One region of the Arthrobacter sp. efr-133-TYG-120 genome, then DNA from elsewhere that is predicted to be linked to it. Evidence: riboswitches for the same ligand, from Rfam matches in the RefSeq annotation. Region 1 holds a riboswitch; the other holds the start of a gene.

Region 1 (3,953 bases):
CAACCGCGATCTCGTGTTGCGCCGCCTGGTCGAGTGCCTCGGCCGGGACCGTACCAAGCACCAGGTCGCCGAGGTGACCTCGCTTGGATTGGTCCAGATGACCCGCAAGCGCATGGGCACCGGCCTGCTGGAGGTCTTCGGCGAGCAGTGCGAGACGTGCGCAGGGCGCGGAATCGTCACGCACGACGAGCCCGTGGAGCACCGTCGGGCCAACGTCGTGGCAGCTGAACACCACCACCCGCGCACGGAGTCACAGCCAGCCGTCCGCCCCGAGCAGCGCAAGCGTCGCCGCGGCCGCGGCACGGGGCCGGGGACCACTGAACTGCCCGTCACCCCTTCGGTGCCGGTCCACACTGTGGAATCCACCGACCCGAACCGGCAGGCAGCCACCCGCGCAGCCCTTGCCACCATCGCGGCTGCAGCCCACGCTGCCCACCTGCACGACGACGAGCTCCACCACGCGGCGGAATTGCTCGCCGACGGGCACGCAGCGGAAGTAACCCCGGTCCGGGCCCCAGCGGCCCCGGTCCAGGCTCCGGCCGCTGCTTCGAGTGGCGAGGAACGTTCGAAGCCTGTGCTGCGATTCGGCGGCGAGGAAGTTGCGTTGCCTTTCGTCCACCACGAAGAGGAGGCTGCAAGTGGCACACCTGCCATGAGCCTGGACCTATTGGCACAGGCATTCGCAGGCCTCGGAGAAGCTCCGGACACCGCCACGACGTCAACGTCAGCCAAGGAAACCCCCGCAGAGGCCCCCGCAGCCGTTGCAAGCGGTGAATCCCCGGACTCGGGTTCGCGTGGACGCCGAGGCCGACGCAACCGTAGCGCCAGCCGGGCCCAGGGTGCCGCCAACGCCACCAACGTGGAGCACCACGAGGTTGCCGCGGCTGCTTCCGGTGGGGCCGCGCACGAGGCCAAGGCGGCAGACGCCGCCCCGACGAAGCCGACGGCGGCAGCGGAACCGATCATCCTCGGCGTCGGTGTGCCGAAGTCCGAACTCTGAACGCAGTACCGTGCCTAAGCCCCGGCCGTTTCCGCTCCTGTGGAAACCGCCGGGGTTTCGGCGTTGTGGGCCAATCCGCCGACCCTGGCAGTCCGGTTGCAATGGGCGATTTCAGCGGGCGAGGCGTGATCAGGGTTAAGCTAGGGGACTGACACGGGGTGCCGCGCACCGAGCCGGCTGAGACCAGACCCGTTGAACCTGTCCGGTTAGCACCGGCGAAGGGATGTCTCGCATGACTGTTTCGGCGCAATCATCTGTCTACCCGCTCAAGGCCATCCAGCGCCCCATCCCCAGGGTCCTCAGCATCGCCGGCTCGGACCCCTCAGGTGGTGCTGGGATCCAGGCAGACCTGAAGAGCATTGCGGCCAATGGCGGCTACGGCATGGCCGTCATCACGGCGCTCACTGTACAAAACACACAGGGCGTCACTGGCGTCCATGTGCCTCCCGTGGAGTTCCTGCGCCAGCAATTGGACGCCATTAGCGACGACATCACGGTTGATGCCGTCAAGATCGGCATGCTCGGGGACGCGGCGGTCATCCACGAAGTCCGCCGCTGGCTCGGCAAGGCGCGCCCCGCCGTCGTCGTCCTGGATCCAGTGATGATCGCGACCAGTGGCGACAGGCTCCTCGCGGAGTCCGCTGAAACCGCACTGCGGGAACTGCTGCCCCTCGCAGACCTGGTGACCCCCAACCTTCCGGAATTGGCCATGCTGCTTGGCGAGCCTGTTGCCACTGATTGGGCATCGGCGTTGGAGCAAGGCAAGCGCCTGGCCGCTAGCTGCGGAAACACCGTCCTGGTGAAGGGGGGCCATCTGCAGGGAGCCGGCTGCCCCGATGCCCTGGTCAATACCGGGGGAGTCCTGAGCCAGGACGTGGTGGAATTCGCCGGCCAACGGGTGGAGACCCGCAATAGCCATGGGACGGGATGTTCCCTGTCGTCGGCGATGGCGACGGCCAAGGCGCGGCTCGGCGATTGGGAGTCTGCTTTGCGTGTCGTCAAGCCCTGGCTCCAGGAGGCGCTGACCCGGTCCGAGGTGCTGGAAGTAGGGAAGGGCAACGGGCCGATCCATCATTTCCACGCGCTCCAGCAGGCCCTTCAACCGGGGGACTTCGCCGTCCGGATGTGGGACGCCGCCCAAACGGAACTGGCAGCCATTTATGGCTTGGACTTCATCCAGCACTTGCAATCCGGTGGTCTCAGCGAAGCGCAGTTCAGCTACTACCTGTCCCAGGATGCCATCTATCTCAACGGCTATTCCAGGGTCCTGGCACGGGCAAGCGCCCTCGCTCCGAGTGAAACCGAACAGCTGTTCTGGGCCCGCGGCTCGCAGATGTGCCTTGAAGTCGAATCCGAGCTGCACCGGAATTGGCTCAGTGGACGCCAGGTGAGCGGAGAGCTGGGCCCGGTCACCAAGGCCTACGTGGACCACTTGCTGGCGGCATCGGCGTCGGGAAGCTATGCGGTGCTGGTTGCTGCCGTGTTGCCTTGCTACTGGTTGTACGCCGAGGTGGGACAGCGGCTCCACCATGGGTTTGTCGAGGCCGGAGTATCGGACGAGCACCCCTATGCGGATTGGCTGCGCACCTACGCGGACGAGGCGTTCGCGGAGGCCACCCGCAAGGCGATCGACATCACGGATGCCGCCGCGCAGGTTGCGTCGCCCGCGGAGTGCACAGCGATGATGGAGGCGTTTGCCCAATCCTGCCGCTATGAAACGGCGTTCTTCGATGCTCCAAGGTTGCACGGCTGAGCCGGTCTTCCGGGGAGGAGGCACCGGAACGCGGCTTGCCCCCGCAGGCGTTGCAGCGTGTCGGCGTGAGGATCCGAGCTTTTCGCGGCCGGCAGGGTAAGGTGGACGGGCACGGTACCGGATGGCGGCATAGCCAGTCTGTGGCAGCCATCACGTGGCAGCCTCCGGACCTGGCCTCATTTGCAGCCGAAGGCGAAACTAGCGTAATCTAGATCTTCGGTGCTTACGCCAACACTTGGGTTATGCCCCTAGAAACCGTTCATTTGGAACTGACCTTTCATTTAGAACTATTCGAGGGATGACTCATGGATTCCGTACCGGAGTCCACGGCGTTGAGGCACAGCGTGAACCAGGCCCGTTTTTGGATCGGGGTTCCGCACGCAAATTTAGTAATAAACGTCGAGAGAAGTGAGTGCCCAAGTGGTGTACGCGATTGTCCGCGCAGGCGGCCGCCAAGAAAAGGTTTCCGTTGGAGACTACGTAACCCTGAACCGCGTCCCCGGTGGAGCCGGCAGCACCCTTGAGCTGCCCGCACTGCTCCTGGTGGACGGTGACAAGGTCACCTCCGCAGCTGCGGATCTGGCCAAGGTCAAGGTTACGGCTGAGATCCTCGAAGACCTCCGTGGTCCGAAGATCGTCATCCAGAAGTTCAAGAACAAGACCGGCTACAAGAAGCGCCAGGGTCACCGTCAAGAACTGACCAAGATCAAGATCACCGGTATCAAGTAACCACTGGTTGCTGTTCAGGTTTTCAACAGATTCCCCAGAATTTAAAGGCAGGCATTTCAAATGGCACATAAAAAAGGCGCGAGCTCCACTCGCAACGGTCGTGACTCCAACGCCCAGTACCTCGGCGTAAAGCGCTTCGGTGGCCAGGTCGTTTCCGCAGGCGAGATCATCGTCCGCCAGCGCGGCACCCACTTCCACCCGGGCGCCGGTGTCGGCCGCGGTGGCGACGACACCCTGTTCGCCCTGCAGGCAGGCGCGGTTGAGTTCGGTACTCGCCGTGGCCGTCGCGTAGTGAACATCGTTGCTGCTGCAGCTGCAGAGTAATAACACGTTCTGAACGGGTGGAGCGGGCCGTATGGCCCGCTCCATCTGTCTTTTTAACCGCACTAGAATTTACTAGGGCGGGCGGCCGCGCAACAGCGGCGCAACACGCACTTCAAGCAGTAATTTCCACATAGAGGAGAAACACGT
Region 2 (3,953 bases), on a different contig from region 1:
ATATCGGCGCCAACAGCCCCGCGAGGGTCAAAGCGAAGGTCGATTTTCCGGCGCCATTGGGACCGGTGATGGTCAGTGCCCGCCCGGCAAACACTTCGGCGTCGAGTCCGGACTGCACAGGACGCGGGGCGATCGTTTTGAACCCCCGGCGCCGTGTCCGTTCGCGGGACACCGCAAGCTCCTGGGTGGCGAGCAGCAACTCGCCCCCATTCCGGGAGCTCCCCGCCCCGGAGTCGGCCGCCGGTCCGGCGCCTGTTCCCGAACGTGGGCGGGTGGCCGGCACGTAACCAGGCACCCAGACGCCCGCAGCAGTGAGCATGTCCCTTGCTTGCGCCAGAACCGTGTTCGGGTCACCGTCCAGAAGCACCGCCGGCGTCGAACCTCCCGAGGAGGAACTGCCCGGCTGAAGCACCACAATCCGGTCCACGAGGTCTTTCCAGACCGATACCCGGTGTTCCACCACCACCAAGGTGGCGCCGGTCTTGTCCAGGCAGCGGCCCACGGCATCGCGCACTTCCAAGACGCCGGCCGGGTCAAGGTTGGCGGTCGGCTCGTCCAGGAGGATCAGGCCGGGACGCATCGCCAGTATGCCGGCGAGCGCAAGGCGCTGTTTCTGCCCGCCCGAGAGGGCCGACGTCGGGTGGTCGAGCGAAAAGTTGCCGCTGGCACTGCCACCGGCCCTCCGCAGCAGCCCGACGTCGTCGAGCGCTTCATGGACCCGCTTCCAAATCTCGTCCCGCGGCACGCAAAGGTTCTCGGCGCCGAACGCGACGTCGTCGCCCAGGCGGGAAAGCACCACCTGGGTTTCGGGGTCCTGTTGCATGAGTCCGGCACGGCCCCGCTGGGCCTTCGGGGAAACGCCGTCAACCAGCAACGAGCCGGTCTCGTCGGCGTCGTCGCCTTCCTCGCCCAGCACGCCCGCCAGGGCATGGAGGAACGTCGACTTGCCTGCGCCCGAGGGGCCAAGCAGCAGGACGCGCTCGCCCGGACGGATGTCCAGGTCCAGGGCGTGGATGGCCTGCGTGGTGCGGCCGGCGTGCCGCCAGCCCCAGCCCTGCGCGGAAATGGCGGCGGGTCGCACCACGGCAGAGGTGCCGGAATCAGGACTGGGCATCAGGAAAAGACGGGCTCCGAGGCGGCCTTGCGTGACGCGAACGCGCTCAGGACACCGGTCCTGGCCAGGCCGCGGGTAGCGATCCAGGACAGGGCACCGGCAATGACGGCCCCGGAGATCGTGCAGAACACGATGTACGCGAGCTTGTCGACCGGCTCGTAGGCTATGTTCCAGCCCCACGGCAAGAAGGAGTCGTTCAGGCCGCAGAACAGGCCCGCACCGGCACCGGCCAGCAGGGACACCGGCAGGTTGAACTTCTTGTACATGAAGGCCAGGAAAATGAGTTCCGCCCCCAAGCCCTGGAGCAGGCCCGAGATCAGCACCGTGGTGCCGTACTGGGAACCCATGATGAGCTCGCTCGTGGCGGCCACTGTTTCGCAGAAAATTGCCGCACCGGGCTTGCGGACGATGAGCATGCCCAAGACTGCCGGAATCATCCAGCCGCCGGCGATCAGGCCACTCAGGGGCGGGTAGCCCGCGGACATAGGCGTGGCAACCAAAGCCATCTGGTCCCATGCCCAGAAGATCACGCCACCGGCGATCGAGATGAGTGCCGCCACGACGATGTCCACGACGCGCCAGTTGTAACCAGGCTTGGTGAGGCCCGGCCTTGCAGAAATACCAGTCATTTTGTCCTCCTGAGGAACAGGAGGGGAAAGTGTTCCCGGTTGCCTGCGAGCGGCTTCCGCCGCGCCGGTCCGGACACTATGAGAACTCGACTCCCTTGCGCCGGTACTAGCCGGATCAGGTTCGAGGGTCTGCGGCTGTCCGCACTCTCAGCGCCCGTCCTCCGTGCCGCATTGCTGCGTGCCCGACGGCGGCGCTCCCCTGTCGTTATCAATCCACCCTTTTGGGCGTGGTTCAGTTTACACCTTGGCGGGGTTGCGGGCGCTGTGTTGGCGTCCGCGGAACGGTCACAAACACGCGGGGACGAGGGATTCTGCTGGATCACTCGCCGGGTGAGCGCAGGCCGGCCCGGAATGGCGCGGGCGGCCGCAGAAACTGGGACAATGATCCAGCAGAATGTGACGCGGCAGAGCGGGCAAAGGAGCGGTCTTGGCAGGCAATGGCGAAGCGAACAGCACCACGGTGGCGGAACCGAGGCTCGCCGCAAGCGTGATCCTGGTCCGGGATGCCGCGGTTCCCGGGGGCTCTGAAGGTGCGGCGCAGGCTTTGGAGGTGTTCGTCCAGCACCGGGTTTCCACGATGGATTTCGCCGCGGGCATGGTGGTCTTCCCCGGGGGCCGGGTGGACCAGGTGGACAGCTCCGGCTGGGACTTCGCGGACGACGTCGTCGAGCAGCACGCCGCTGCATGGCACCGGAGCAGCATCGCCGTCGAGCCTGCCTCCGCCAGGTTCAACGCCGGCCGGGTGCTGGCGGCCGCGCAGCGTGAGGTGTTCGAAGAGGCCGGGCTGAAGCTTGACGCCGCCACCCTCCGCCCGTGGGCCAACTGGGTCACTCCGCAGGACCAGCCCAAGCGCTTCGACACGTACTTCTACCTTGCCTGCCCGGTTTCCGGTGCCGAGCCAAGGCACCAGACCACGGAAGCGTCGTCGTCCTTGTGGATGCCCGTCCGCGGAATCCTGGACGCCGAAGTCGCCGGAACACTCAAGCTCATGCCGCCCACGCTGGCGCTGCTGGATGAGCTCCTCGCCCTCGGCACAGTGGAAGCGATACTGGGCGAGGACCGTGACATCGTGCCTGTCCGTCCAAAGCCCGGGGCCTTGGAGGAGTTCTTCCGGCAGAGGCGCCAAGCTCCATCCGTTGCTCCGGAACTGCCCTGAAGTGGGGTTAGGCTGGGGACGGTCCTGTTTCCACCCGCAAGGAGTCCCGGAATGAACCTCCTCATCAAACTGCTCGGCACCGGCGTGAGCATCGGCGCTGGCTTTGTCGGCACCAAGCTCGTCAATGCGCTGTGGGAAAAGTCCACCGGCAAGAAACCTCCCAAGGGTCACGATGATATGGAGGCAAGCCTGCGCTCTGCACTGACCTTCGCCCTGATTTCGGCGACTGTCAGCGCCGTCATCCAGGTTTTCGCAAGCCGCAGTACCCAGCGCGCCATCTCGCGTTTCTCGAAGACACAGGACATCGTCTAGGCTGACGGCCCGCCGTTGGCGCCGTGAGGGCCTGGGCTCCCACCGTTCCCGCTGTGGGGAGTTGTCGGGTCGGCTTGGGCTTTCTCCGCTGCCCGTTGACCGGCGGCCCGCAGCACCACGGCCTCGAGTTCGTCGATGCTCAGCAACTCGGGGTGCAGGTGCTTGGTCCGGTAGCCTGCGCGGCCCACCATGTGTGCGGACACCGGCACCGTCAGCAATTGGAAGATCCAAGCGACGGCCAGGATCGGCCACACCCACCATTCGCGCATCTGCAGCCCGATGGCCGCCAAGACGAGGAACAGCCCGAGCACTTGCGGCTTGGTAGCTGCGTGCATGCGGCTCATCAGGTCCGGGAAGCGCAACAGGCCGATCGCCGCGCCCAATGACATCACCGCACCGACGATCAGCAGCACCGCGGTGACGGCATCGATGACGGCATCCGCTCCGGTGGCGTCAGGAGTCATTGACCTGTCCTCTCCGGTCGGCCACGAAGCGCGCCACCGTCACCGATCCGATGAAACCGATCAGCGTCAGCGCGACGAGCAGCACGAGGTTGTTGAGGTGCCTGTTGACGGCCATGTCGATGGCCAGCGCAGCACCCAGTATGGCGAGCAGCACGTCCGAGGCGAGCACCCGGTCCAGCAGGGACGGCCCGACGGCGATCCTGTAGATCGCGCCGGCGGCGGCGAGGCTAAGGATCACCGCCGTGACGATCAGCACGATGTCTTTCACGAGCGAGCTC

The links. A riboswitch is a leader RNA that binds a small molecule or an ion and turns the genes downstream of it on or off. The one in region 1 is predicted to bind thiamine pyrophosphate.
Region 2: it holds a riboswitch for thiamine pyrophosphate, as region 1 does, so the genes downstream of both, QRN51_RS17705 (ECF transporter S component) here and QRN51_RS18120 (bifunctional hydroxymethylpyrimidine kinase/phosphomethylpyrimidine kinase) in region 1, are expected to answer to the same signal.

Annotation. Positions count from the first base shown of each region.
Region 1 covers NZ_JARVRI010000032.1:66,774-70,726, forward strand. Annotated here, with positions in the region: gene QRN51_RS18115 (Rne/Rng family ribonuclease) at 1-1,000, shown strand, start outside; TPP riboswitch at 1,145-1,241, shown strand; gene QRN51_RS18120 (bifunctional hydroxymethylpyrimidine kinase/phosphomethylpyrimidine kinase) at 1,233-2,753, shown strand; gene rplU (50S ribosomal protein L21) at 3,174-3,482, shown strand; gene rpmA (50S ribosomal protein L27) at 3,543-3,806, shown strand; gene obgE (GTPase ObgE) at 3,952-3,953, shown strand, end outside.
Region 2 covers NZ_JARVRI010000031.1:51,912-55,864, reverse strand. Annotated here, with positions in the region: gene QRN51_RS17710 (ABC transporter ATP-binding protein) at 1-1,114, opposite strand, end outside; gene QRN51_RS17705 (ECF transporter S component) at 1,114-1,743, opposite strand; TPP riboswitch at 1,818-1,954, opposite strand; gene QRN51_RS17700 (NUDIX hydrolase) at 2,171-2,899, shown strand; gene QRN51_RS17695 (DUF4235 domain-containing protein) at 2,951-3,211, shown strand; gene mnhG (monovalent cation/H(+) antiporter subunit G) at 3,208-3,675, opposite strand; gene QRN51_RS17685 (MrpF/PhaF family protein) at 3,665-3,943, opposite strand; gene QRN51_RS17680 (Na+/H+ antiporter subunit E) at 3,940-3,953, opposite strand, start outside.